2 linked regions of the Marichromatium purpuratum 984 genome follow. The protein of the gene in region 2 binds, or shares a complex with, the protein of the main gene of each other region. Links are inferred from orthologs where the notes say so. Each region holds a gene or a part of one and is shown on either strand. Other genes may lie near its edges. The genes, in order: groL and metK.

What was found.
Region 1: the proteins of metK (region 2) and groL are in contact, whole or in part, in a cryo-EM structure (PDB 8P4O), measured with the Escherichia coli proteins. The link is inferred for Marichromatium purpuratum 984 from one-to-one orthologs.

The regions. Positions count from the first base shown.
Region 1 is NZ_CP007031.1:251,357-266,008, reverse strand. Bases 7,881-10,865 are described here. They hold groL (chaperonin GroEL), read right to left. Parts: upstream 10,203-10,865; coding sequence 8,559-10,202; downstream 7,881-8,558. Other genes in these bases: MARPU_RS17810 (FxsA family protein), read right to left, coding at 10,832-10,865; groES (co-chaperone GroES), read right to left, coding at 10,265-10,555; MARPU_RS01130 (D-hexose-6-phosphate mutarotase), read right to left, coding at 7,881-8,113. Outside these bases: MARPU_RS01160 (sulfotransferase family 2 domain-containing protein), read left to right, coding at 1-408; MARPU_RS01155 (DUF2189 domain-containing protein), read right to left, coding at 418-1,203; MARPU_RS01150 (MBL fold metallo-hydrolase), read left to right, coding at 1,786-2,754; MARPU_RS01145 (zinc-finger domain-containing protein), read right to left, coding at 2,797-2,994; MARPU_RS01140 (branched-chain amino acid transaminase), read right to left, coding at 3,054-3,977; glnE (bifunctional [glutamate--ammonia ligase]-adenylyl-L-tyrosine phosphorylase/[glutamate--ammonia-ligase] adenylyltransferase), read right to left, coding at 4,344-7,202; more of MARPU_RS01130, read right to left, coding at 7,220-7,880; more of MARPU_RS17810, read right to left, coding at 10,866-11,263; divalent-cation tolerance protein CutA, read left to right, coding at 11,727-12,062; protein-disulfide reductase DsbD, read left to right, coding at 12,062-14,344; MARPU_RS01100 (TlpA family protein disulfide reductase), read left to right, coding at 14,341-14,652.
Region 2 is NZ_CP007031.1:3,052,556-3,067,127, reverse strand. What follows is about bases 5,961-8,865. They hold metK (methionine adenosyltransferase), read right to left. Parts: upstream 8,056-8,865; coding sequence 6,865-8,055; downstream 5,961-6,864. Other genes in these bases: MARPU_RS13290 (thioredoxin family protein), read left to right, coding at 8,496-8,865; ahcY (adenosylhomocysteinase), read right to left, coding at 5,961-6,735. In the rest of the region: MARPU_RS13325 (form I ribulose bisphosphate carboxylase large subunit), read right to left, coding at 1-169; MARPU_RS13320 (LysR family transcriptional regulator), read left to right, coding at 373-1,308; dxs (1-deoxy-D-xylulose-5-phosphate synthase), read left to right, coding at 1,486-3,417; gloB (hydroxyacylglutathione hydrolase), read left to right, coding at 3,501-4,280; metF (methylenetetrahydrofolate reductase [NAD(P)H]), read right to left, coding at 4,323-5,183; more of ahcY, read right to left, coding at 5,329-5,960; more of MARPU_RS13290, read left to right, coding at 8,866-9,053; tkt (transketolase), read left to right, coding at 9,417-11,429; gap (type I glyceraldehyde-3-phosphate dehydrogenase), read left to right, coding at 11,570-12,571; MARPU_RS13275 (phosphoglycerate kinase), read left to right, coding at 12,731-13,912; pyk (pyruvate kinase), read left to right, coding at 13,982-14,572. UniProt on the Escherichia coli protein: Catalyzes the formation of S-adenosylmethionine (AdoMet) from methionine and ATP.

The sequences.
Region 1 (14,652 bases), 2.8 Mb from region 2 along the record:
AACCCCTGGGACCTGCAAGTCAGCTCCTTCCATCACATCCGTCGCGAGCGTCCGCACTATCTCGGCGGCCACCAGGAGTTCGCCGACTTCCTGCGCTGGAAGCTCGACCCCGAGCGTCCCTACCAATACCACGTCGACACCTCGATCACCCGCCAGAGCGACTATCTGGTCGACCTCCACGGCGAGGTCATCGTCGACTTCATCGGCCGCTACGAACAACTCCACGACGACTTCGCCACCGTCTGCGCGCGCATCGGCATCACCCAGCCGGCTCTCCCTCACGCGCGCAAGGCGACCGATCGCAAGCGCGACTATCGCAGCTATTACGACGACGACACCGCCGAGCTGGTAGCGCGTCACTTCGCCCGCGACATCAAGCTGCTCGACTACCGCTTCGACCCGGACTGAGCACCCGGCTCAGTCGCGCGGCACCAGATCACGATAGGCGTGCCAGGTGGCGTGCCCGACCAGCGGCACGGCGACGAACAGCCCGAGCAGCAGACTCGCCAGCCCGAGCCCGACGATCACCACGATCAGCCCCGCCCACAGCAGCATCGGCGCCCAGTTGACCCGCACCGCGGCGAAGCTGGTACGCGCGGCGGTGAAGGCATCGACCGGGCGGTCGATCAGCATCGGCACCGTCACTGCCGCGATGCAGAAGGCCGCGGCCGCGAACACCGCCCCCACCGCGACCAGCACCGCCACCAGCCCGAGATGCTCGCCGGAGAGGAAGACCACGGCGACGAAGCGCTCCCAGCTCGGCAACGGATCGGTGAACAGCATGATGAACAGGAACACGGTGGCGAGGATCCACAGCTGCAGGATCATCAGCAGGAAACCGGTGGCGATGCCCAACTGCCCCTGGTTGCGGCGAAAGGCCTCGAGCGCCTGACAGCGTTCGAGCGACTCGCCGACCTCGAGGTGCGCGCTCATCTGATAGAGCCCGATGGCCAACAGCGGCGCGATCAGATAGAAGGCGGCGAGCAGGAAGGGCACCAGGAAGGCGAAGCGCCCGAGCGCCAGCGGCACGGTGATCGCCAGGCTGATCAGCACGATCCCGGCACCATAGCGCAGGCTGTAGCCGGGGGCGGCGCGCAGATCGCGCCAACCGGCGCGCAACCACCGCAAGGGCTGCCCCGGGGCGACCCGGTTGACCCCGGGCGGCGGACGGACGGCGGACTCGGACGAGGTGGACGGCTGCATGCGGGCATTCCTCCGCGCTGGTTCGACCCCCCGATAGCTGGTGGCGGAAGCGCCGAGCGCAACAGGGTTAGGTCAGCTGCCAGCCGCCAGTGGTGGCCGATCCTCGACGGCTGGAGGCTGGCGGCCAGGACGTTGAACCGCAAAGTCACAAAGCGCGCCAAGGATCTCAAAAGCGGCCTGTCGTCAGCGCTCAATCGATGACGGACACGCACAGGTCGTGAGGTCAAACAGCAAGAGGACACCGCAGCACAATTCACCTTCGCGTTCTTTGCGGCTTTGCGGTTCAAACGGCTGACGGCCAGGACGCTGAACCGCAAAGTCACAAAGCGCGCCAAGGATCTCGAAAGCGGCCTGTCGTCAGCGCTCAATCGATGACGGACACGCACAGGTCGTGAGGTCAAACAGCAAGAGGACACCGCAGCACAATTCACCTTCGCGCTCTTTGCGGCTTTGTGGCTTTGCGGTTCAAACGACTGACGACTGGTCGCTGGAGGCTGATCGCTGGCGGCTGGTAGCTGCCAACCGACGAAGCCGTTAGACTCAGGCGGCAGAACCCTTGTCAGGATAAGGAACGGAGAGCCCATGTCGTACGCCCCTTTCCAGCAAGTCGCCGAGGACGTCTACTGTATCGAGACCGGCCTCTATCGCCACGGACTGGCGGCCTGCTATCTGATCCGCTCGAACGATCGGCTCGCCTTCGTCGACACCGGCACCGACCACACGGTACCGGCACTGCTCGACGTCATCGCCGAGCTGGGACTGAGCCCCGACGACGTCGACTACGTCATTCCCACCCACGTCCATCTCGACCATGCCGGCGGCAGCGGCTCGCTGATGGCCGCCTGCCCCGAGGCGCGGCTGGTGGTCCATCCACGTGGCGCACCTCACCTGATCGACCCCGAGCGGCTGATCGCCGGCGCCACCGCGGTCTATGGCGAGGAGGGCTTCGCCAGCGACTACGGCACCCTGCGCCCGGTGCCCGAGGAGCGCGTGATCGCCGCCGAGCACGGTCAGACCTTCCAGCTCGGCGCACGTACCCTGACCTTTCTCGACACCCCGGGACACGCCAACCACCATGGCTGCATCCTCGACTCGCTCACCCAGGGGATCTTCACCGGCGACACCTTCGGCATCTCCTACCGCGAACTCGACACCGACGCCGGTCCCTGGCTGTTCGCCCCGACCACCCCGGTCGCCTTCGACCCCGAGGCCTGGTTCGAGACCCTCGATCAGCTGATGGCGCTCGAACCACGGGTGATGTACCTGACCCACTACGGCCGGGTCGATCGCCCCGCCGAACTGGTCGGGATGCTGCGCGAGAGCATCCGCGCGCTGGCCGAGCTGGCGCTGGCCGAGGAAGGACGCGACGACCCCGGGCGCGGCGAACGACTGACCCGGGCGGTCGCCGACTGGCTGATCAGCGGCGCGCGCGCGCACGGCGTCGCCCTCGACGAGCCCCGGCTGCGGGAGCTGCTCGCGGTCGATATCGGACTCAATGCCCAGGGGCTGGAGGTGTGGCTGAAGCGGCGCGAGAAACGGGCCGCGCGCTGACCCCAAAACACCCCGCCCGCGGATTGCGGGCGGGGCACGGGATCAATCGACGAGCTGATAGCTGGCGCCGCAGTACGGGCAGGTGACGCGACCGTCCGGGGCGTCGGCGATCGGCAGATAGACCCGCGGATGGAGGTCCCATACCGGGGTCTCCGGCCGCGGACAGGCGAGCGGCAGTTGCGCGCGCGTGACCGCGATCGGCGCCTCTTGCTGGGGTTGACGAATAGCGGGATTGGCCATGGATCGAACCTCCGTGATCGTGGGCGCCGTGCCCTCGACGGACACGGCGCGAGTCGCACTCAGACCAGGGTCAGCCACTCGGCGCGGGCCGCGTCGCGACCGTGGACCAGGTCGAAATAGGCCGACTGCAGTCGCTCGGTGATCGGCCCGCGGGTGCCGGCGCCGATCGCCCGACCGTCGACCTCGCGGATCGGGGTGACCTCGGCGGCGGTGCCGGTGAAGAAGGCCTCGTCGGCGATATAGACCTCATCGCGAGTGATGCGCTTCTCCACCACCTCGATGCCGAACTCCTTGGCCAGGGTGATCACGGTGCGACGGGTGATGCCGTCGAGCGCCGAGGTCAGGTCCGGGGTGTAGAGCACGCCGTCGCGGACGATGAAGACGTTCTCGCCGCTGCCTTCCATCACATAGCCCGAGGCGTCGAGCAGCAGCGCCTCGTCGTAGCCGTCGCGCTGCGCCTCCTGCAGCGCCAGCATCGAGTTCATGTAGTTGCCGTTGGCCTTGGCGCGGCACATGGTGATGTTGACGTGATGGCGGGTGAAGGAGGAGAACTTCACGCGGATGCCGTTGCGCATGTTCTCCTCGCCCAGGTAGGAGCCCCAGGACCAGGCGGCGACCACGCAGTGCACCTTGAGGTTGTCGGCGCGCAGGCCCATGCCCTCCGGTCCGTAGAAGCACATCGGGCGCAGATAGGCCGAGTCGAGACCGTTCTCGCGCACCACTGCGCACTGCGCCGCGTTGAGGGTGTCACGATCCCAGGGCATGTCCATGCCGAGGATGTGCGCCGAGTTGAACAACCGGTCGGTATGCTCCTGGAGCCGGAAGATGGCCGCGCCCCGATCGGTCTGATAGGCGCGAACGCCCTCGAAGACCCCCATGCCGTAGTGCAGGGTATGGGTCAGTACATGGGTCTGGGCCTCGCGCCAGGGCACCATCTCACCATCCAGCCAGATCAGACCGTCGCGGTCCGCCATCGTCGTCATATTCTGCTCCGTATCTCCCGGGCCCAGGCTCGGGTCCGGTCACCATAATGAGGGCCCAGAGGCCCCGATCGGTCCGCGCGAGGCGGACCCCAGATAACATGTGCGCGGCGATACCCGGCCAGGCCGGGTCGTCTCGACACCCCATTGACTGGCGCGTCTGTCGGTCCTGCGCCCGGCGACGGAACCGAGGCGCGCCCGAAACGATCGGTTCCGCCGCCCGCTCGGGGCGCGACGGACCGCTCGACAGGCCGGCGCCGGAAACGCCGGCCGATCCCCGGCCCATATCGAGACCGGACACAGACACCCGCCCGCCATCCGGTCGCGCCGGGGTCACGGTGGGAGGGGTCTGGAATGCGTGGGCAGCCGCTAGCCGCACTCCTCCATCAGCTCGCACCACAGCGCCCGGACCCGCGCGCGCTCGTCCAGCAACTGGTCGTCGGCGATGGTCTTGGGCTGTTCCTGCAGGGCGCTGCGATGATAGGCGGCACGTAAGACCTTGTAGGCCTCGGCGAGGTTCTCAGCGGTATCTCCCGGCAGCAGGTCGATGCGTGCCAGGGTATCGAGCAGGCGGACGTTGTCGGTCCAGTCGGCGAGCTCCGGGTGATCGGCAGCCCAGCGCAGTACAGCGTATTGAACCATAAACTCGATATCGGCAATACCACCAGGACCTTGCTTGAGGTCAAAGCGCCCATCGCCGCTGCGATCGAGGTTGGCGCGCATCTTGGCGCGCATCTCGCGCACGTCGCGACGCAGCTGCTCGGGATCGCGGCGACGACAGAGGATCTCGCGGCGCACCTCGGCGAAGCGACGCGCCAGCTCGGGGTCACCGGCGACCGGACGGGCGCGCACCAGCGCCTGGTGCTCCCAGGTCCAGGCGTCCTTGTCCTGATAAGCGGCAAAGGCGCCGATCGAGCGCACCAGCATCCCCTTGCCGCCGTCCGGGCGCAGCCGCATGTCGACCTCGTAGAGCGTCCCCGAGGGGGTGCGGGTGGTCAGCATGTGGATCATCCGCTGACCGAGACGGGCGTAGAACTGCTCGTTGCTGATCTCGCGCTCGCCGTCGGTCATCGCCGTCATCGAGTCGCTGGCATGGACGAACACCAGATCGAGGTCGGAACCATAGCCAAGCTCGATGCCACCGAGCTTGCCGTAGCCGAGCACCAGGAACCCCGAGCCCTCGCCGGGGATCGCGCTGGGACGACCGTGACGCGCCTGCAGGTGCGCCAGGGTCAGCTCGAGCACCCGCGTCACCGTGGCCTCGGCGATCTCGGTGAGATAATCGCTGACCACCATCAGCGGGATCACCCCGGTGAGATCGGCCGCCGCCACCCGCAGCATGTTGCCCTGGGCGAACTGACGCAGCCGCTCCATCTGCTGCTCGAGGTCCTCGGGGTCGACCGGTCCGAGCAACACGTCGAGTTCCTCGTCGAGTCCCTCGCGGCGCAGCGGGTCATAGAGCCGGCGCGGGTCGATCATCTCGTCGAGCAGCAGCGGCTGACGCGACAGCCGGTCGGTGAACCAGGGACTCATCCCCGCCAGTCGCGCCAGCTGCGAGAGGATGCAGGGGTGCTCGACCAGCATCGCCAGATAGGAGGTGCGCCGCGCCACCGCTTCGAGCAGGCGCAGCACCCGCTCGAGGGCGAGATCGGCGTGTTCGCTGGCGGCGACGATCGGCAGCGCCAGCGGCATCAGCTGCGCCAGACGCTCGCTGCCGCGGCGGCTCACCTTGCGCTCGATGGTGTCGCGGAAGGCATCGATGTGCACCAGCGCCGACTCGGGGCTGACGAAGCCGGACTCGGCGAGCAGCGCGAGCGCCTGCTCGCGCTCGTACTCGCCGCGCCACAGCGCCGCCAGCTCGTGCTCGTGCTCGTGGTCGGCCGGCTCGTCCTCGCCGCTCGGCGGCGCGAACACCTCGTCGAAGTGGTGCTGCACCCGTTCGCGGTGCGCGGCAAGCACCGGGGCAAAGCTCGCCCAGTCGGCGAAGCCCATCGCGCGCGCCATCCGCTCGCGCGCCGCCTCGTCCTCGGGCAGGGTGTGGGTCTGGCGATCGCGCCAGGCCTGCAGCCGGTTCTCGACCCGGCGCAGGAAACAATAGCCCTCATCGAGTTCGCGCACCGCCTCGGGCGGCAACAGCTCGCGTTCACCCAACAGCGCCAGCACCTCGCGGATCGGACGGATCTGCAACTCCGCATCGCGCCCGCCGCGCACCAGCTGGAAGGCCTGACCGATGAACTCGATCTCGCGGATCCCGCCGGGACCGAGCTTGATGTTGGCGTCCATGCCGCGCCGATACAGCTCCTTGGCGATCAGCCGCTTGAGTTCGCGCAGCGACTCGATCGCGCCGAAATCAAGATAGCGCCGGTAGACGAAGGGCCGCAGCATCGCCTCGAGCTGGGCGATGTCCTCGGCGTCACCGCATACCGCGCGCGCCTTGATCATCGCGTAGCGCTCCCACTCGCGCGCCTGCGACTGGTAGTAGTCCTCCATGGCATCGAAGCACATCGCCAGCGGCCCCGACTCACCGAAGGGACGCAGCCGGGTGTCGACGCGGAACACGAAGCCGTCGACCGTCTGCTGGCCGAGCGCCTGCACCAGACGCTGACCGAGCCGGGTAAAGAACTGCTCGTTGCTGAGCGCGCGTGGCCCGTCGCGGACCTCGCCGCGTTCGGGGAAGGCGAAGATGAGATCGATGTCGGAGCTGAGATTGAGTTCGCGCGCGCCGAGCTTGCCCATCGCCAGCACCACCATCTCCAGGGCGCGCCCCTCGGCATCGCAGGGCACGCCGAGTTCGGCACGGGTCCAGTCCTGGAGCTTGCCGAGCGCCTGACGGATACAGCAGTCGGCAAGCTCGGAGAGGTCCTCGAGCACCTCCTCGAGCGCGCCCTCGCCGCTGAGATCACGCCACACGATGCGCACCTGCTCGCGGCGCCGGAACAGCCGCAGCGCGCGCGCCAGCGCCTGTTCGTCGTCGACCCCGGCGAGCGCTTGGGTCAACGCGCGATCGAGATCCCCCGGCCCATAGGTGCGGAAGAGATCGCCGCTGGCCAGCAGCTCGGCGAACATCTCGGGGTGACGCTGCACCTCCAGCGCGACGAACTCGCTGCCGTCCCAGACCGCGGCGCGGGCGCGCGCGAAGACGGGGGAATCGGGCACCTCGACACCCGTCTCGGCGGCCCAGGCCAGCCAGTCCTGCCAGTGACTCTCGGTGACGGGTTCGGTGCTCATCGGTTGGTTCATCGGCGCTACAGGGTCTCGATCTGGTAGTCGGCACCGATGCGGCTTGCCGCGCCCGGCGCCAGGTTGAGGGTCTCGGAGGCGGTGTTGACCGTCTCCACGCAGAGGAAGCGGCGCGCGTCCTCGGGCGCGAGATCGTCGGCAAAACGGTGGATCTCGGTCGCGCCCGGGTTCCACACCACCCAGGTACGGCTGCCGCGCGCGCGCACCCGGATGCGTCGCCCCAGCACCGGATCGTCGAGCCACAGCGGACCGGGGGCGTCGAGATAGATACGATTGACCTCCTCGCCGCCGGCGCTCACCGGACCTTGCTGCCGACATGGCGCAACCGGCGCGCCCCGTGCCTTGTCCAGATAACACCGACCATCGAGCCCGTGCAAGCGAACCCGGTCGGACGCGCCGACGCGCAGATAGGTATGCAGCCCCTGGGTGAGCGTCCAGGGGTGATCGGCATCGTTGCGGGTCTCCAGGGTCAGCCCCAGGGTCGCCCCGACGCGAATCTCCAGCAAGAGCGTGCAGGGGTGCGGCCAGGCGGCGAGGGCCCCGGACTCCGGCACCAGACGCAGCCGCACCACCCCATCGGACTGGGGCGCACAGTCGAGCAGCCGCCAGTCGGCGGTGCGGGCGAAACCGTGGATCGGACCACCGTCCGGGTCGACCCCGAACCAGGGCCAGCACAGCGGGACCCCGCCCATGCGCTCGCGCCCGGGACGGAAGGCGGTGCGACTGCCGATGAACAGCAGGTCCTCGGCGCAACCGCGCGGTCGGTAGGCGAGCACCTGGGCCCGACGGACCGAGACCAGCGCCTCGGCCAGCGGGGTCTCGATCCGGGCGAGCAGATCGCCCGCCGCGGTCGCGACCAGCCGCACCCCGGCGCAGACCGCCTCCCCCACCTCACCCATCAGCCCCGCCCCCACGCGACGCAAACGAGCACCATGAACAGACGAGGGAAAGCGGGCGAGGACATCGGCGGCAACCTTCACGAATGCGGATTCGATCGATTATACGCCGCATGACGGGAGTGAGCGGCCAGCGGCCAGGATGTTGAACCGCAAAGCCGCAAAGTACGCAAAGGATCTCGAAAGCAGCCGGTCGTCAGTGGACTACATGCGCTCTTGCTATTGATTACAGCCATCTAGTGGTCTTGGCTTGCCACGCCGCAGGAAAAACAAGGAGAAAAAACCAACTCACCTTCGCGTTCTTCGCGGCTTTGCGGTTCAACCTTCCCGCGGCTGGCGACTGGCGACTGGCGACTGATAGCTGACGGCTGGCGGCTGAAAACCGCCCCAAACGAAAAAGGCCCCGCCGAAGCGGGGCCTTTCTTGTGGTGCGACGAACGCGCCGGGCTTACATCATGCCCATGCCGCCCATGCCGCCCATGCCGCCCATGTCAGGTGCGGCCGGAGCGTCTTCCTTCGGCTCATCGGCGACCATCGCCTCGGTGGTGATCATCAGACCAGCCACGGACGCGGCGTTCTGCAGCGCCGAGCGGGTGACCTTGGTCGGGTCGAGGATACCCATTTCGACCATGTCGCCGTACTCGCCGTTGGCGGCGTTGTAGCCGAAGTTGCCCTCACCCTCGGCGACCTTGTTGAGGATCACCGACGGCTCGTCACCGGCATTGGCGACGATCTGACGCAGCGGCTCTTCCATCGAACGACGGGCGATCTGGATGCCGACGTTGCGGTCGTGGTTGTCATCGGAGAGATCCTTGATGGCGGTCAGCGCACGCACCAGCGCGGTACCACCACCGGGGACGATGCCCTCCTCGACGGCGGCGCGGGTGGCGTGCAGCGCGTCCTCGACGCGGGCCTTCTTCTCCTTCATCTCCATCTCGGTAGCGGCACCGACCTTGATCACGGCCACACCACCGGCGAGCTTCGCCAGACGCTCCTGGAGCTTCTCGCGGTCGTAGTCCGAGGAGGTCTCCTCGACCTGCGCGCGGATCTGCTCGCAACGGTTCTTGATGTCGATCTCGGCGCCGGCGCCGTCGATGATGGTGGTCTCATCCTTGCCGACCTGGACCTTCTTGGCGGTGCCCAGCTCGTTGAGGGTGGCCTTCTCCAGCGACAGACCGACCTCTTCGGCGATCACGGTGGCGCCGGTGAGGATGGCGATGTCCTGCAGCATGGCCTTGCGACGATCACCGAAGCCCGGGGCCTTGACGGCGCAGACCTTGACGATGCCACGGATGGTGTTGACCACCAGGGTGGCCAGCGCCTCGCCCTCGACGTCCTCGGCGATGATCAGCAGCGGCTTGCCGGCCTTGGCGACGGCCTCGAGCACGGGGAGCAGATCACGGATGTTCGAGATCTTCTTGTCGAACAGCAGGATGTAGGGATCGTCCAGCTCGGCGCTCTGGCTCTGCTGGTTGTTGATGAAGTAGGGCGAGAGGTAGCCGCGGTCGAACTGCATGCCCTCGACGACGTCGAGTTCGTTGCTCAGCGAGGTACCGTCCTCGACGGTGATGACGCCTTCCTTGCCGACCTTCTCCATCGCCTCGGCGATGATCTTGCCGATCGACTCGTCGGAGTTGGCCGAGATGGTGCCGACCTGAGCGATCGCCTTGTTCTCGGTGCAGGGCTTGGAGAGACCACGCAGCTCGGCGGTGGCGGCCTCGACGGCCTTGTCCATGCCGCGCTTGAGGTCCATCGGGTTCATGCCGGCGGCAACCGCCTTCAGACCCTCGCGGACCATCGCCTGGGCAAGCACGGTCGCGGTGGTGGTGCCGTCACCGGCGATGTCGGAGGTCTGCGAGGCAACCTCCTTCACCATCTGCGCGCCCATGTTCTGGAACTTGTCGGCAAGCTCGATCTCCTTGGCCACGGAGACGCCGTCCTTGGTGACGGTCGGTGCGCCGAAGGACTTCTCCAGCACCACGTTGCGGCCCTTCGGACCCAGGGTCACCTTGACTGCGTCGGCGAGGACGTTGACGCCCTCCATCATGCGGGCGCGGGCGTCACCACCGAACTTCACGTCTTTTGCACTCATTGTCTAGCTTCCTCGAGTATGAATTCTGGTCGTATCGGAATGGATGCGGGGGAGCGCTCGGCTCAACCCTCGACGACACCCATGATGTCGTCCTCGCGCATCACCAAGAACTCCTGGCCGTCGAGCTTGACCTCGGTGCCGGAGTACTTGCCGAACAGCACACGGTCGCCGACCTTGACGTCGAGGCCACGGGCCTCACCGTTGTCGAGGATCTTGCCGTTGCCGACAGCGACCACCTCGCCCTGGATCGGCTTCTCGGTGGCCGAGTCCGGGATCACGATACCGGCGGCGGTGGTGCGCTCTTCTTCCATGCGACGGACGACGACGCGATCATGCAAGGGACGGATGTTCATTAAGGGCTCCTCGTAACGGTTGAGAAGTGGATCTATCTGTATCTAGAGCGCCACAGCGGTGGTGACCGAGGGTCTGTTAGCACTCACCTGAAACGAGTGCTAATAGTAGAGACAAAATCCATGCTGTCAAGGGTCCGATGACGGGCCGATCTCAACCACGAAAGTCAGCGACCGCAACGCAGGAACAAGGTCTGGCGGTGTCGGCAGAAAGGCGGGCGGGGGCGGCAGGGCGCGCCGTCACGACCAAGGCGCGACGGCGCGCGGGAGGAGCGCGAGTCAGTCCTCGCGACGGTAGTCACCCTCGATGACGCGGGGCTCGTCGGGGGAGCGGAAGGGGTCCTGCCCCTGCACCGTGGTCACCGAGATCCCACGCACGTAGCGCAGCACCAGCACCCGGCGCAGCGGCGGCACCAGCAGCAGGAAGCCGACGACGTCGGTGAGGAAACCGGGCAGCAGCAGGAAGAGTCCGGCGACCAGCAACAGGGCGCCGTCCATCATCTCGAGCGCGGGCACCTCGCCGCGGTCGCTCAGCTCGCGGACCCGCAGCAGCACGCCGAAACCCTGGTGGCGGACCAACCAGGTCCCGATCACCGCAGTGAGGATCGACAGCATGATGGTCGACAGGGCGCCGATCTCGGAACCGACCTCGATCAGCAGATAGATCTCGATCAGCGGCAGCCCGATGAATAGCACAAGAAAAAGCAGCACGGCGTTAGTCTCGATCAGGGTGGAAGACCAGGATCCCGGAGAGCGGGACCGGCGAGCGCCCGCGCCAATCGGACAGCGGGCATATCGGCTCTCCCGCGACCCGAGGTCGGGGAGGCGACTGGAGGAAGGACGGCAGCATAGCCATGCCCTGCAGCATAGTGCATCGCACGCCCCGAATGGAACCGGCGACCAGCCGCCAGAAGATCGAACCGCTAAGACACAAAGGCAGCGAAGGAAGAGGCCAAGGACTGAAGGCCGGCTCCCTTTCTCTCTTCTCCCTTCGTTCCCTTCGCGTCTTAGCGGTTCAGTACCCTGACCGCTGGCGACTGGCGACTGGCGACTGGAAGCCATATTGACAGCACGCGCCGGCGCCGCTCAGGATGCCGCAACACCCCGGCGTGAACCATCGGCGGACGCGGCGCACCAAGAAGGATCAGGCCATACCCGCAAGGAGACCCAGAGCATGCACCCGGCCCCCCGCCACCATCTGTTGCTGTGCACCTGCCCCGATGTCACCCAGGCGACCCGGCTCGCCGAACAGCTGGTCGAGGAGGAGCTGGCCGCCTGCGTCAACCTGGTCCCCGGCCTGACCTCGATCTATCGCTGGGCGGGCGAGATCGCCCGTGACAGCGAGGTCCTGCTGCTGATCAAGACCAGCGCCACGCGCAGCCGGGCGCTCATCGACCGACTCGCCGAACTCCACCCCTACGAGACCCCGGAGGCGATCGCCGTCCCCATCACCGAGGGACTCGCTGATTACTTGAACTGGATCGACACCGCCACAGGAGCACACCCCTGATGTCCCGCTTCGGCCCCCTGTCACGTCTGCTGCCCCTGCTCCTGCTGCTCGCGCTGCTGCTCCCGGGACTCGCCGCCCAGGCCCGCAACGACTTCCTGCTCCCGGATCAGGCCTTCCAGCCCAGCGCCGAGGCCATCGACGCCGACACCCTGAAGGTGCGCTGGCAGATCGCCGAGGGCTACTATCTCTACGCTGCCAAGTTCGCCTTCACCACCGACACCGCCGGCATCACCCTCGGTGAGCCGGTACTGCCCGAGCCCGAGATCAAGCAGGACGAGTTCTTCGGCGAGGTCGGCATCTATCGCGACACGGTCGAGATCACCCTGCCCGTGACGCGCACCGCTGCGGCCCCCGAGGTGCTCACCCTGGAGACCACCTCACAGGGCTGTGCCGACGCCGGGCTCTGCTACCCGCCGCATCGCCAACGCGTCCAGGTACGCCTGCCTGCGCCGCCGACCGCCGCGCCGGCCCCGGCGATCCCGCTGCCCGGCCTCGATGCCGGCGCCGGCATCAGCCGCGCCCTCGGCCTCGACGACGACGAGATCCTCACCGTCGACCAGGCCTTCGACCTCCAGGTCGAGGTGCTCGGCCCCGAACGGGTGCGACTGCACTGGGAGATCGCCCCCGGCACCTATCTCTATCGCGATCTGGTCGAGGTCGCGCTCGACGACGCCCGGCTCGCGCTCGAGCAGCCGGCGCTGCCGCCGGGCGAGATCAAGCACGACTCGGTGCTGCCCGACGGCAGCATCGGCGACGTCGCCGTCTATCACGACCGTCTCACCCTCGACCTGAGCCTGCGCCGCGCCACCACCGAGGCGCTCGACACCACCCTGGTGGTCGGCTACCAGGGCTGCGCCGAGCGCGGCATCTGCTACCCGCCGCAGACCCGCGCGGTGGCGCTCGCCCTCCCCGCCGGCGGCAGCGTCGCACCCCTCGCCGTCGCGCCGCCGCCGGCCACGCCCGCGCCGAGCGCGGCGCCGGTCTCCGAGCAGGACCGACTGGCCTCGACCCTGGCCAACGCCAGCCTGTGGACCAGCATGGCGCTGTTCTTCGGGCTCGGTCTGCTGCTCGCCTTCACCCCCTGCGTGTTCCCGATGATCCCGATCCTGTCCGGCATCATCGCCGGACAGGGTGCCGGCATCACCACCCGCCGTGCCTTCGTGCTGTCGCTGGTCTACGTGCTGGCGATGGCGCTGACCTACACCGTCGCCGGGGTGCTCGCCGGGCTGTTCGGCGCCAACCTCCAGGCCGCCTTCCAGGACCCTTGGATCCTCGGCGCCTTCGCCCTGGTGTTCATCGCCCTGGCGCTGTCGATGTTCGGCTTCTACGACCTCCAGCTACCCGCCGCGCTGCAATCGCGCCTGGCCGCACTCAGCAACCGCCAACAGGGCGGCACCCTCGCCGGGGTGGCGATCATGGGCCTGCTCTCTGCGCTGATCGTCGGTCCCTGCGTCGCCCCGCCACTGTTCGGCGCGCTCATCTACATCAGCCAGACCGGCGACGCGCTGCTCGGCGGCGTGGCGCTGTTCGCGCTGAGCCTCGGCATGGGCGCGCCGCTGATCGTCATCGGCACCTCGGCGGGCAAGCTGCTGCCCCGCGCCGGGGCCTGGATGGAGGCGGTCAAGGCGGTGTTCGGCGTCGCCCTGCTCGCCGTCGCCATCAGCCTGATCGAACGGGTGATCCCGGCGGCGGTGGCGATGTTGCTGTGGGGCCTGTTGCTGATCTGCTCGGCGGTCTATCTCGGCGCGCTCAGCCCGCTCGATCACGAGAGCGGCGGCTGGCGCAAGCTGTGGAAGGGACTCGGGGTGGCGCTGCTGGTCTATGGCAGCCTGATGCTGATCGGCGCCGCCGCCGGCGGCAAGGACACCCTGCAGCCGCTGCGCGGTCTCGGCATCGGCGGCGGCGAGGCGGCCCATGCCGCGTTCACCCGGGTCAAGACGGTCGCCGACCTCGACCGCGAACTGGCCGCCGCCAGCGCCCAGGGCCGCCCGGTGATGCTCGACTTCTATGCCGACTGGTGCGTCGCCTGCAAGGAGATGGAGCGCTACACCTTCAGCGACCCCGCGGTGATCGCCGAACTCGACCGCTTCGTGCTGCTGCAAGCTGATGTCACCGCCAACGACGCCGCCGATCAGGCGCTGATGCAGGGACGCTTCGGCATCCCCGGACCGCCGGCGGTGCTGTTCTTCGGCACCGACGGCGCCGAGCGCACCGGCTTCCGCCTGGTCGGCTTCACCCCCGCCGAGGCCTTCGCCGATCACCTGCGCCGGGCCGCGCCGTGAACCCGGTCAAGGTGGTGCTGGTCACCGCACTGGCCGGCGGCATCAGCATCGGCGCGGCGGTCCTCGGTCAGCGCTGGCTCGACCAGGGCGCCGACCGTGACCATCACGTCGGGCTGCGCGGCGGCACGCTCGACCAGCTGCCGGACTTCCGCCTGTCCGATCTCGGTGGGCGCGAACACACCAGCAACGCTTGGGCCGGCCGCCCGCTGGTCCTCAACTTCTGGGCAGTCTGGTGCCCAGACTGCGCCGAAGAGCTACCGCGACTCGAGCGCTTCGCCAGCGCCCATGCCACCACCGGATTGGCGGTG
Region 2 (14,572 bases):
TGCCGGTGGAGGACTCGGCGGCGACCGCCGCCGCGGCCTCCTCGCGTGCCACCCCGGGCTGCGGGGTGATCTTGAAGCACGCCAGGAGGTCGGTGTCCTTCGGCGTATAGTCGGGCATCCAGTAGGTTTCGCGGTATTCTTTGACGCCCGCGTTATAGGTCTTGGCCATGCTCGGTCCTCCACATAGGGCTCGGTATGTTGCTGCGTGCCGGTATTCTTGGGCCGGACCCGGTCGGTGTGGCCGGGGGCGCAACCTGGGGATCGATTATATGGAACAACCCTATAATTACTACTAAATATTGCTTATGTTTAATATAAGCCATAGATTATGATAGATGGGTCAATTGCCCGCCGTCCCTGGGGGCCTGCACGATGAATGTGTCATTGCGTCAGCTACGCGTCTTCGAGGCGGTGGCCCGTCACCTCAGCTACACCCGCGCGGCCGAGGCGTTGCACCTGAGCCAGCCGGCGGTGTCGATGCAGGTCCGCCAACTCGAGGACGCGGCCGGCCTGGCGCTGTTCGAGCGGTTGGGCAAGCGGATCGAGTTGACCGAGGCCGGGCGCGAGTTATTCCATTACAGTCGCGCGATCAATCGCTCGCTGCAGGAGATGGAAGAGGTCCTGGAGTCGCTCAAGGGCGTCAATCGTGGTCGTCTGCACCTGGCCGCCGCCAGTACCGTCAACTATTTCGCGCCCCGGCTGCTCGCCGCCTTTCAACAGCGCTATCCCGGGATCGCGCTGGAACTCGAGATCACCAATCGCGAGTCATTGATCCAATTGCTCCAGGCCAATGCCGTCGACTTGGTGCTGATGGGCCAGCCGCCGGATCGGGTCGAGGTCGAGGCCGACCCCTTCATGGACAATCCGCTGGTGGTGATCGCGCCCCCCGAGCACCCGCTCGCCGGGGTGAGCGCCATCCCGCTGGCGCGTCTCGCCGAGGAGCCTTTCGTGATGCGTGAGCCGGGCTCCGGGACGCGGCAGGCGATGGAGCGCGTGTTCAGCGAGCACGGCATGACCATCCGCCAGGGGCTGCAGATGACCCGCAACGAGGCGGTCAAGCAGGCGGTGCGCTCCGGGCTGGGGTTGAGCGTGGTGTCGTTGCACACCCTCGAACTCGAACTCGAGACCGGTCGCCTGGTGATCCTCGACGTCGCCGGCTTCCCGCAACGGCGTCAGTGGTATCTGGTCTATCGCCGAGGTCGGCGTCTGTCGCCCGCCGCGCGCGCCTTCCACGACTTCGTCTCCACCGAGGCGATCGCCGTCGCCGGTCGGGTGCTGCGCTCCCCCGGGGTATTGGTCACCGATTGAGGGTGCGCCGATCGAGGCGTGCAAGCCTGGCGGGGTTGGTGGGGCGACTAAAACACCTTTTCCTGATCTTGGTCGGTGTTCGGCGCGGATCTCGGTGTGTGATTGCGTTTGCGTTGGTCAGCGCCGAATCGATTCGTCTAAACTAGTCCGCCTGCCAAAAAACAGACCTGTCAGACCATGCCCGACCGCACTCCGAGTGATTCCGGCGCCGCCGTGTTGCGGCATCCGCTTCTTGCCTCGATCGACAGCCCGTCCGACCTGCGGGCGTTACCCGAGAGCCAGTTACCCGAGGTCGCGCACGAGTTGCGCAGCCTTCTCGTCGACACGGTGTCGCGTACCGGCGGCCATCTCGCCGCTGGGCTGGGGGTCGTCGAGCTGACACTGGGTCTGCATTACGTGTTCGACACTCCAGAGGATCGCGTGGTGTGGGACGTCGGCCATCAGGCCTACCCGCACAAGATCCTCACCGGCCGGCGCGATCGCATGCACAGCCTGCGTCAAAAAGGCGGCCTGTCCGGTTTCCCCAAGCGTGGCGAGAGCGCGTACGACACCTTCGGCGTCGGCCACTCCAGCACCTCGATCAGTGCCGCGCTGGGCATGGCGATCGCCGCCAAGCAGCGCGGCGAGCGCCGCAATGTCATCGCGGTGATCGGTGACGGTGCGCTGGGCGCGGGCATGGCCTTCGAGGCGCTCAATCACGCAGGCTCCATGGACATCGACCTGACGGTGATCCTCAACGACAACGAGATGTCGATCTCACCGCCGGTCGGCGCCATCAGCAACCATCTGGCGCGACTGCTCTCGGGCAAGCTCTACACCAGCATGCGCGAGGGTAGCAAGAGCGCGCTGCGCGGCATGCCGCAGCTGCGCGAGCTGGTCGGGCGTTGGGAAGAGCACATGAAGGGCATGGTGATGCCGAGCACCCTGTTCGAGGAGCTTGGTTTCAACTACATCGGCCCGATCGACGGTCACGACCTCGAGTCGGTGCTCAAGACCCTGCGCAACGTCAAGGGCATGCCGGGGCAGCGTCTGCTGCACGTGGTCACCCACAAGGGGCACGGTTACGAGCCCGCCGAGGGGCAGCCGGTGACCTTCCACGGCGTCACCCCCTTCGATCGTCAGACCGGCGAGTTCCGCAAGTCCAAGGCCAAGGGTCCGACCTATACCAAGGTGTTCGGCTCCTGGCTGTGCGACACCGCTGCGCGCGACCCGCGCCTGGTGGCGATCACCCCGGCGATGTGCGAGGGCTCGGGGATGGGCGAGTTCGCCAAGCGTTTCCCGCAGCGTTTCCACGACGTCGGCATCGCCGAGCAGCATGCGGTGACGCTCGCCGCGGGCATGGCCTGCGAGGGCGTCAAGCCGGTGGTGGCGATCTATTCGAGCTTCCTCCAGCGCGCTTTCGACCAGCTCGTCCACGACGTCTGTCTGCAGCAGCTCGACGTCACCCTGGCGGTCGATCGTGGTGGTCTGGTGGGGGCCGACGGCGCCACCCACGCCGGCTGTTTCGATCTCAGCTTCTCGCGCCCGCTGCCCGATCTGGTGATCATGGCCCCGGCCGACGAGAACGAGTGTCGGCAGATGCTCAAGACCGGCTATGAGTTCAACGGGCCGGCGATGGTGCGCTATCCGCGTGGCGTCGGCCCCGGCGTCGCCGTCGATCCCGCTGCCCCGGCGCTGCCGATCGGGCGCGGTCTGCGGGTGCGCGAGGGCCAGCGGGTGGCGATGCTCGCCTTCGGCACCATGGTCGCGCCGGCGCTGGAAGTCGCCGAGGAGCTGGATGCGACGGTCGCCAACATGCGCTTCGTCAAGCCGCTCGATCGCGAACTGATCCTCGCGCTGGCGCGCGAGCATGCGCTGCTGGTCACCCTGGAGGAGAACACCCTCGCCGGTGGCGCCGGCAGCGCGATCACCGAACTGCTCAACGCCGAGGGCGTGGTGGTGCCGGTGCTCCAGCTCGGACTGCCCGATCGCAACGTCGACCACGCCACCCAGGCCGAGCAGCTCGCCGAGTGCGGGCTTGATGTCGCGGGTATCCGCGACTCGGTGAGCCGGGCGCTCGCCGCGCTCGAGACCAAGGCCCCACGCCGCGAGCAGACGCTCGCCGGCTAGCCGCCGCCGTGCCGGGCGCCACGCGCCCGGCCACCACCCCCCTCCCATCGCCGTCCCCGCCGTTGCCCGAGGAGCCGTCGATCATGCTCGAACCCATCGCCATCCCCGCCTTCGAGGACAACTACATCTGGCTGCTGCGCGCCCCCGGCGGCACCGGCGTGACCCTGGTCGATCCGGGCGAGGCCGCGCCGGTGCTGGCCTATCTCAGCGAGCACGGGCTGCATCTCGAGGCGGTGCTGCTCACCCATCATCACGGTGACCACATCGGTGGCGTCGAGACGCTGTGCGCCGCCTTTCCCGAGGTGGTCGTTTACGCCCCGGAGGACGCGCGCATCGCGCTGGCGCATCAGCGGGTGGGGGAGGGGGATGCCATCGAGCCCGTCGGGCTCGGCGTGACCTTCCGCGTGCTGGAGGTGCCGGGGCATACCGCGACCCATGTCGCCTATCTCGGCGAGGGACGGCTGTTCTGCGGCGATACCCTGTTCGCCGCCGGCTGTGGCCGGGTGTTCGACGGCACCGCCGAGCAGCTGGCGCGCTCGCTGGCGCGGATCGCGCGGCTGGCGCCGGAGACGCTGTGTTATTGCGCCCACGAGTACACCGAGGCCAACCTCGGCTTCGCTCAATGGGTCGAGCCGCAGCACGCGGCGCTCGAGGCGCGCATCGTCGAGGTGCGCGCGGCGCGTGCGGCGGGCCGGGCGACGGTGCCGAGCACGCTCGCCGAGGAACTGGCGACCAATCCCTTCCTGCGGGTCGCGGTGCCCGAGGTGCGCGCGGCCGCCGAGCGCTTCGCCGGCGAGGCGCTGGAGGAGTCGGCGGCGGTGTTCGCCGCGCTGCGACGCTGGAAGGACGAGCGCTACGATTGAGGGGCGCCGGCGCGTCCGGGGCGCGCGCCGGCGTTGGCTGGCTCAGTCGCCGCTGGGCAGCCCCAGCTCTTGCCACAGACGCAGCGTCGGACCGGACTGGTTCATGGTGTAGAAGTGCAGTCCGGGGGCGCCGCCCTCGATCAGGCGCCGGCACAGCTGTAGCACCACCTCGTGACCGAACTCGCGGGTGCTGGCGAGATCATCGCCGAAGCCCTCGAGCCGACGGCGGATCCAGCGCGGGATCTCGGCGCCGCAGGCATCGGAGAAGCGGGCGAGCTGGCTGTGGTTGGTGATCGGCATGATGCCGGGCACGATGGGGATGTCGATGCCCACTGCCTGGCAGCGCTCGATGAAGGCGAAATAGGCGTCGGCGTTGTAGAAGTACTGGGTGATGGCGGCGTCGGCGCCGGCCTCGACCTTGCGCTTGAAATTGGCCAGGTCGCGGTCCGGGGTGCCGGACTGGGGGTGGTACTCGGGATAGGCCGCGACCTCGATGCGGAAGTGATCGCCGGTGCGCGCGCGGATGAACTCGACGAGTTCGTTGGCATAGCGGAAGTCACCGCCGATGCCGCCGCCCATGCCCGAGGGCAGGTCGCCGCGCAGCGCCACCAGGCGGTCGATGCCCTGTTCGCGGTAGTGCCCCAGCAGCTCTTCGACCTCGGCCCGGGGAGAGCCGATGCAGGCGAGATGGGGGGCGGTGTCGATGCCCTGGCTGCGCAGCCAGGAGACGGTCTCGAAGGTGCCCTTGCGGGTCGAGCCGCCAGCGCCGTAGGTGACCGAGAAATACCGCGGTGAGACGGTGTTGAGGGTGGCGATCTCGCTTTTGAGCCGCTCCATGCGCTCGGCGGTCTTGGGCGGGAAGAGTTCGAGGCTGTAGGTCGGGGTGGGATCTTGTGGCGACATGTTCTGGCACTCCGGCCACCGCCGCGCGAGGGCGCGGGCGCGCGGTGCGCGACGGTCGCGTGATGAGTTGAGGTGAGGAACCGTGGCGGCCGCGACGGCCGTAGCCAAGAGGCCACGACTGCCGCGTCCGGGACGCGCGAGCCGCTTAGTAGCGGTAGTGCTCGGGCTTGTACGGTCCGTTCACATCGACGCCGATGTAGGCCGCCTGATCCTCGGTGAGGGTGGTCAGGTGCGCGCCGATCTTGTCCAGGTGCAGTCGCGCGACCTCCTCGTCGAGGTGCTTGGGCAGGATGTAGACGCCGATCGGGTACGCGTCTTCCTTGGTGAAGAGTTCGATCTGCGCCAGCACCTGGTTGGTGAAGCTGTTGGACATCACGAAGCTCGGGTGGCCGGTGGCGCAGCCGAGGTTCACCAGTCGACCCTGGGCGAGCATGATGATGCGCTTGCCGTCGGGGAAGATGATGTGATCGACCTGCGGCTTGATCTCCTCCCACTGGTACTGGCTGACGCTGGCGATGTCGATCTCGTTGTCGAAGTGACCGATGTTGCAGACGATCGCCTGATCCTTCATCGCCGCCATGTGGTCGTGGCCGATGATGTCCTTGTTGCCGGTGGTGGTGACGAAGATGTCGGCGATCGGCGCCGCCTCTTCCATGGTCACCACGCGGAAGCCTTCCATCGCCGCCTGCAGGGCGCAGATCGGGTCGATCTCCGAGACCCACACGGTGGCGCCGAGTCCGCGCAGCGACTGCGCGCAGCCCTTGCCGACGTCGCCATAGCCGCAGACCATGGAGATCTTGCCGGCGATCATCACGTCGGTGGCGCGCTTGATGCCGTCGACGAGCGATTCGCGACAACCGTAGAGGTTGTCGAACTTGGATTTGGTCACCGAGTCGTTGACATTGATCGCGGGGAACAGCAGCGAACCGTTCTTGGCCATCTCGTAGAGACGGTGGACACCGGTGGTGGTCTCCTCGGTGACGCCCTTGATGCCCTCGGCGATCTTGTGCCAGTGCTGGCCGTCACGCTCGAAGGTGCGCCCGAGCACGCCGAGCACCGCGGTCCACTCCTCGTTGTCCTCGGCGCAGGGCGCGGGGACCGCGCCGGCCTTCTCGTACTCGACGCCCTTGTGCACCAGCAGGGTGGCGTCGCCGCCGTCGTCGAGGATCATGTTCGGGCCCTGGCCGTCGGGCCAGTTGAGCACCTGCTCGGTGCACCACCAGTACTCCTCCAGGGTCTCGCCCTTCCAGGCATAGACCGGCACGCCGGCAGCGGCGATCGCGGCGGCGGCGTGATCCTGGGTGGAGAAGATGTTGCACGAGCACCAGCGCACCTCGGCGCCGAGCGCGACCAGGGTCTCGATCAGCACGGCGGTCTGGATGGTCATGTGCAGGCTGCCGGTGATGCGGGCGCCGGCGAGGGGCTTGGAGGGACCGTACTTCTCGCGCAGGGCCATCAGGCCCGGCATCTCGGTCTCGGCGATGGCGATCTCGCGACGACCGAAGTCGGCGAGGGTGATGTCAGCGACCTTGTAATCGGTGAACTCACTCATGGTTGATCAACTCTTCTTGATGAATCGTGAGTGAGCGCCGTTCGAACTGTATGCCCCGTCCCCGAGCCTGGCCCGGACCTCGATGGTCCCGGGTTGCAGCGCTCCTCGGTGGCGGGGGGCTGGGTGGGCTTAGAGCCCGGCGGCGGCGCGCAGCGCCTCGGCCTTGTCGGTCCGCTCCCAGGTGAAACCGGCCTCGGGACGACCGAAGTGACCGTAGGCGGCGGTATCGCGATACTTGATCAGCTCGTGGTTGGTCAGGTCAAGCATGTTGATGATGCCATAGGGGCGCAGGTCGAAGTGCTCGCGCACCAGCTCGACGATGCGCTCCTCGCTCACATGCGCGGTGCCGAAGGTCTCGATCGAGACCGAGGTCGGCTCGGCGACGCCGATGGCGTAGGAGACCTGGATCTCGCACTTGTCGGCGAGTCCGGCGGCGACGATGTTCTTGGCGACATAGCGACCGGCGTAGGCGGCCGAGCGATCGACCTTGGACGGGTCCTTGCCGGAGAAGGCGCCACCGCCGTGACGGGCCATGCCGCCGTAGGTGTCGACGATGATCTTGCGCCCGGTCAGGCCGCAGTCGCCGACTGGGCCGCCGATGACGAACTTGCCGGTGGGGTTGATGTGGTACTTGGTCTCGGCGTTGAGCCAACCGGTAGCGCCGAGCACGGGCTTGATCACCTCCTCCATCACCGCTTCCTGCAGCACGCGCTCGCTGACCTCTTCGCCGTGCTGGGTGGAGAGCACCACGGCGTCGACGCCGACCGGCTTGCCGTCGCGGTAGCGCATGGTGATCTGCGACTTGGCGTCGGGACGCAGCCAGGGCAGGGTGCCGTTCTTGCGTACCTCGGCCTGACGCTTCACCAGGCGGTGGGCGTAGTCGATCGGCGCCGGCATCAGCATGTCGGTCTCGTTGGTGGCATAGCCGAACATCAGGCCCTGGTCACCGGCGCCCTGGGCCTCCTCGCTCTCGCGATCGACACCCTGGTTGATGTCCTTGGACTGCTCGCCGAGGGCGATCATCACGCCGCAGGTGTTGCCGTCGAAGCCGACCTCGGAGTTGTCGTAGCCGATGTCCTTGACCACCTCACGCACCACGCGCTCGTAATCGATCTTGAGGTCGGCGTCGGTCACAGTGATCTCGCCGGCGAGCATCACGAAGCCGGTCTTGACCAGGGTCTCGCAGGCCACGCGCGCCTTGGCGTGGTTGGGGTCGCGGCGATAGATCTCGTCGAGGACGGCGTCCGAGATCTGGTCTGCCATCTTGTCCGGATGTCCTTCGGAGACCGATTCCGAGGTGAAGATGTAGTCCTTGCTCATACGAGTCGAGCCCTATTCATGGCGCCAGGGTGGCGCGTTGATGAAGCCGCCCATGATAGCGGCTCGCGTGACGTTCGCGAAGCCCGCGCCGCGGCGTCATGATGCGGCGATCGGTGGCGATCGGGGCGAGATTTGGAATCCCCTTCCGTTCCGGTAACATGCGAGGCGCGGACGGGTCGCCGACATCCTTCCCGGTCGCCGGCGCGTGGCTGCTGGGGATGCGTTCGGGGGGGCGGATGTGGCATGTTGCCCGGGGGCTGGGAGCAGACTCCGGCCTGCTGGTGGCCGCCGCCACCGCCCTGTTGCGTCCGCTCCAGTGGCCCCTTCTCCCGGGTCCGCGCTCGTCGGCGTCGTGCTCGCGAGGACGCGAATGTCCCCTTCGGTCGCGCCCGTCAGGGTGGCGGCCCCGCACCATCGAACCGCCAACTCGGAGGACCGTCATGGTTTCACTCGAGACCCCCGTGTGTGACTTCGGCCAACCGGCCCCGGACTTCGCCCTGCCGGGCGTCGACGGCCGCACCTGGACGCGCGATGCCTGCAGCGGCGAGCGCGGACTGCTGGTGATGTTCATCTGCAACCACTGCCCTTACGTCCAGTCGGTGCGTGACCGTATCGTGCGCGATACCGCCGAACTGGCCACGCTCGGTATCGGCAGCGTGGCGATCATGTCCAACGACGTCGCCGACTACCCCGAGGACTCGTTCGACAACATGCGCGAGATCGCCGAGCGTTTCGCCTTCCCCTTCCCCTATCTCTACGACGCCGACCAGGCGGTGGCCAAGGCCTATGGTGCGGTCTGCACCCCCGACTTCTTCGGCTACAACGCCGCGCTCGAGCTGCAGTATCGCGGTCGGCTCGATGCCAGTCGCAAGCAGGCCGCCCCCGCCGACGTGCGCCGCGACCTGTTCGAGGCGATGCGCGAGGTCGCGCTGAGCGGGCGCGGCCCGGCCGAGCAGATCCCGAGCATGGGCTGCTCGATCAAGTGGATGGAGGGCTGAGCGCGGCCCAGCCCGCGCCGGTGCGCCCGGCGCGGTGGTAAACTGATGTGGTATTTCCAGCGTCAATCCTGAATATTATGAAATGTTAAAATAGTTTTTGGCGGTATAAGTTTGTTTTGATGTCCGACCCTAGACCTTTGGTTCACAATCAAGGGCCCTGTGTGGAACTCTCCGGCCAACTCGCGCGTTCTCGCCCCGGGTCGGAGGATGGGAACTTCCCTGCTCGATGCGGCCGCCAGCCCCGCACGCCACATTCATCGCATTCGCGGGCCGTTTCCGGGTGAGCCTCAGTCCGTCGTGATGCCTCGGCGCTCCGGTCCGCACAATCAGTATCTTCGTCATCGTCAACTTCAGGAGGGGCTCATGTCCTCACGCAGAGAACTCGCCAACGCCGTCCGGGCACTTGCCATGGATGCGGTGCAGAAGGCCAAGTCCGGGCACCCGGGCGCGCCGATGGGCATGGCCGACATCGCCGAGGTGTTGTGGAACGACTTCATGAGTCACAATCCGGCCAACCCCCAGTGGCCGGATCGTGATCGCTTCGTGCTCTCCAACGGGCACGGCTCGATGCTGCTGTATTCTCTGCTCCATCTCACCGGCTACGACCTCGGTATCGAGGACCTCAAGCAGTTCCGCCAGCTCCACTCCAAGACCCCGGGTCACCCCGAGTACGGCTATGCCCCCGGTGTCGAGACCACCACCGGGCCGCTCGGTCAGGGCATCACCAATGCCGTCGGCATGGCGATCGCGGAGAAGGCGCTCGCCGCCCAGTTCAACCGCCCCGGTCACGACATCGTCGACCATCACACCTACGCCTTCCTCGGCGACGGTTGCTTGATGGAAGGCATCTCGCACGAGGCCTGCTCGCTCGCCGGCGCGCTCGGTTTGGGCAAGCTGATCGCCGTCTATGACGACAACAACATTTCCATCGACGGCGAGGTGCGCGGCGAGGGTGACACCCCCGGCTGGTTCCTCGACGACACCCCCAAGCGCTTCGAGGCCTATGGCTGGCACGTCATCGCCAAGGTCGACGGTCACGACCCCGACGCGATCCAGGTTGCGCTCGAAGAGGCGCGTGCGGTCACCGATCGGCCGACGCTGATCTGTTGCCAGACCATCATCGGCTACGGCTCGCCCAACAAGCAGGGTACTGAGTCCTGTCACGGCGCCGCGCTCGGCGAGGAGGAGATCGCGCTCACCCGCGAGGCGCTAGGCTGGAACCACGCACCGTTCGAGATCCCCAAGGAGGTCTACGCCGGCTGGAGCGCACGCGAGCGCGGCGCCGCCGCCGAGGGCGCGTGGCGCGAGCGCTTCGCCGCCTACGCCAAGGCCTATCCCGCCGCGGCCGCCGAGTTCGAGCGACGCATGGCCGGTGAGCTGCCGGAGGACTGGGCCGCGCAGGCCGATGCCTTCATCGCCGGGGTCGCCGCCAAGGGCGAGAGCATCGCCTCGCGCAAGGCCTCGCAGAATGCGCTCAACGGTTTCGGTCCGCTACTGCCGGAGCTGCTCGGCGGCTCGGCCGATCTGGCCGGTTCCAACCTGTCGCTGTGGCAGGGCTGCAAGGGCATCGGCAAGGACGACGCGGCGGGGAACTACGTCTACTACGGCGTGCGCGAGTTCGGCATGTCGGCGATCATGAACGGTATCGCCCTGCACGGCGGCTTCGTGCCCTATGGCGCGACCTTCCTGATGTTCTCCGAGTACGCCCGCAACGCGCTGCGCATGGCGGCGCTGATGAAGGTGCCCTCGATCTTCGTCTACACCCACGACTCCATCGGTCTCGGCGAGGACGGTCCCACTCACCAGCCGGTCGAGCAGATCCCGACCCTGCGCATGATCCCCAACATGAACGTGTGGCGGCCCTGCGACGCGGTCGAGTCGGCGGTCGCCTGGCGTCAGGCGATCGAGCGGCGCGACGGCCCCAGTTCGCTGATCTTTTCGCGTCAGGCGCTGCCGCACGTCGAGCGTGACGCCGAGCAGCTGGCGGCGATCGCGCGCGGCGGCTACGTGGTGCGCGATTGCGCCGGCACTCCCGAGGTGATCATCATCGCCACCGGCTCCGAGGTCGCACTCGCCCTCGGTGCCGCCGAGGCGCTCGAAGGGCGCGCGGTGCGCGTGGTGTCGATGCCCTCGACTGACGCCTTCGACGCCCAGGACGCGGCCTATCGCGAGTCGGTGCTGCCGCGCGCGGTCGAGGCGCGGGTGGCCGTCGAGGCGGCCGTCGGCGACGGTTGGTGGAAGTACGTCGGTTCGCGCGGCGCGGTGCTCGGCATCGATCGCTTCGGCGAATCGGCCCCGGCCGGCGCGCTGTTCAAGGAATTCGGTTTCACCGTCGACAACCTGGTCGCGGTCGTCGAGGGGGTGCTGCAGGGTTGATGGGTCCGGTCGCCGGGGCTCCCCATCTCCGGTGGCCGAACGCTCAATGACCGACAACCGCGCGGGCCGTGGCGATGCGGCGTCGCGCACGCCCTCGCGGTTCGACATATTTCGCTCAACAAGTTAAGGAGCTTGAACGCATGACAATCAAAGTCGGTATCAACGGGTTCGGTCGTATCGGTCGGATGACCTTCCGGGCGATCTCCAAGCACTTCCCGGACATCGAAGTGGTGGCGATCAACGACCTGCTCGACCCCGAGTACCTGGCCTACATGCTCAAGTACGACTCGGTGCACGGTCGCTTCCCCGGCGAGGTCGCGGTCGACGGCTCGACCATGATCGTCGACGGCAAGCGCATCCGTCTCACCGCCGAGCGCGACCCGGCCAACCTCAAGTGGAACGAGGCCGGGGTCGAGCTGGTGATCGAGAGCACCGGCTTCTTCCTCACCGCCGAGGCCTGCCAGAAACACCTCGACGCCGGCGCCCGCAAGGTGGTGCAGAGCGCGCCCTCGAAGGACGCCACGCCGATGTTCGTGTTCGGCGTCAACCACCAGGAGTACGCCGGTCAGACGATCGTCTCGGCCGCTTCCTGCACCACCAACTGTCTGGCGCCCGTGGCCAAGGTGCTCAACGACAACTGGGGCGTGAAGCGTGGCCTGATGACCACGGTGCACGCCGCCACCGCCAGCCAGAAGACCGTCGACGGTCCGTCGATGAAGGACTGGCGCGGTGGTCGCGGTATCCTCGAGAACATCATCCCGTCCTCGACCGGCGCGGCCAAGGCCGTCGGCAAGGTGCTGCCGGCGCTCAACGGCAAGCTCACCGGCATGTCCTTCCGCGTGCCGACCTCGGACGTCTCGGTGGTCGACCTCACCGTCGAGCTTGAGGCGCCGGCCGACTACGACGCCATCTGCGCGGCGATGCGCAAGGCCGCCGAGGGTGAGATGGCCGGTGTGCTCGCCTACACCGAGGACAAGGTGGTCTCGACCGATTTCCGCGGCTTCAATGCCCCCTCGATCTTCGATGCCACCGCCGGCATCGCCCTCGATCCGACCTTCATCAAGGTCGTCTCCTGGTACGACAACGAGTTCGGCTACACCTGCAACATGCTGCGGCTGGTCGAGTACGTGGCCAACAACTGAGGCCGCGCACGGTGCCGCGAGGCGCCGTCGTCCCGGTGACCGCCGTCTGGCGGTCGCCGCCGCGCCGTCGACCGCTCCGGTCGGCGGCCCCGCCGAGGGCGATCAGGCAAGCCCGGGCTTGCGCCTGATCTCCTTCCTCATCCATCCAGAGGGTTTTTCATGTCCTTCATCAAGCTCACCGACCTCGATCTCGCCGGCAAGCGGGTGCTGATCCGCTCTGACCTCAACGTGCCGGTCAAGGATGGCCTGGTCAGCTCGGATGCGCGCATCCGCGCCTCGCTGGCGACCTACGAGCACTGTCTGCGCGCCGGCGCGCGAGTGCTGGTGATGTCGCACCTGGGCCGTCCCCAGGAGGGCGAGTTCTCCGCCGAGAACTCACTCGCCCCGGTCGCCGCCGATCTCGGCGCCAAGCTCGGGCGCGAGGTGCGGCTGGTGCGTGACTATCTCGACACCCCGCCGGAGGTCGCCGAGGGCGAGCTGGTGCTGCTCGAGAACGTGCGTTTCAACGCCGGCGAGAAGAAGGACGACGAGACGCTGGCGCGGCGCTACGCGGCGCTGTGCGACGTCTTCGTGATGGACGCCTTCGGCACCGCCCACCGCGCCCAGGCCTCGACCCATGGCGTCGGACACTTCGCCCCCCAGGCCTGCGCCGGGTTGCTGCTCAGCGCCGAACTCGAGGCGCTGCGTCAGGCGCTGGCCGAGCCGGCGCGCCCGATGGTCGCCATCGTCGGCGGCTCCAAGGTCTCGACCAAGCTCACCGTGCTCGAATCGCTTGCCGAGAAGGTCGACCAGCTGGTGGTCGGCGGCGGCATCGCCAACACCTTCCTCGCCGCCGCCGGGCTGCCGGTCGGCCAATCGCTGCACGAGGCCGATCTGGTGCCCACCGCCAAGGCGTTGATGGAGACCATGGCCGCGCGCGGCGCCGGCATCCCGATCGCCACCGACGTGGTCTGCGGCAAGCGCTTCGACGAGCAGGAGCGGGCGGTGATCAAGGCCGCTGCCGAGGTCACCGAGGACGACATGATCTTCGACATCGGCCCGGACTCGGCACACGCCCTGGCCGAGGTCATCCAGGGGGCCGGCACCATCGTCTGGAACGGCCCGGTCGGGGTGTTTGAGTTCGACCAGTTCGGCGCGGGCACCCGGGTGGTCGCCGAGGCGATCGCCGCGGCCCCCGGCTTCAGCCTCGCCGGCGGTGGTGACACCATCGCCGCGATCCAGAAGTACGGCATCGAGGACCGTGTTTCCTACATCTCCACCGCCGGTGGCGCTTTCCTCGAGTATCTAGAGGGTAAGACCCTGCCCGCGGTGGCCATGCTCGAGGCCCGGGCCAAGGACTGATCGACCCGATGGTCGATCCTGGCCGCGCCATCCGGCGCGGCCCCATTTGCACGCGGGAGGCAGTGACACATGCCCAGACGTACCAAGATCGTTGCAACCCTGGGGCCGGCAACCGACGCGCCCGAGGTCATGGACGGGCTCATCCGCGCGGGTCTCGATCTGGCCCGCCTCAACCTCTCCCACGACAGCCACGCGCGCCATCGCGAGCGTGTCGAGCGGCTGCGCGAGCGCGCCCGCGCCGGCGCTGCCGAGGTGGCGGTGCTGTTCGACCTGCAGGGACCGAAGATCCGTATCGGGCGCTTCGCCGACGGGTCGATCGTGCTCGAGCGCGGCGCGCCCTTCGCCATCGATGCCGGGTGTCCGCTCGATGCCGGTGACGCGACCCGGGTCGGCACCACCTATCCGGCGCTCGCCGAGGACGTGCGCGCCGGCGACACCCTGCTGCTCGACGACGGCGCCATCGAGCTGTGGGTCGAGTCGGTCGAGGGCGGGCGGATGGCCTGCCGGGTGGTGATCGGCGGCAAGCTCTCCAACAACAAGGGGATCAACCGCAAGGGCGGGGGGCTCTCGGCCCCGGCGCTGACCGACAAGGATCTGGCCGACATCCGCTTCGCCGCCGAACTCGACGCCGACTACCTGGCCGTCTCCTTCGTGCGCAGC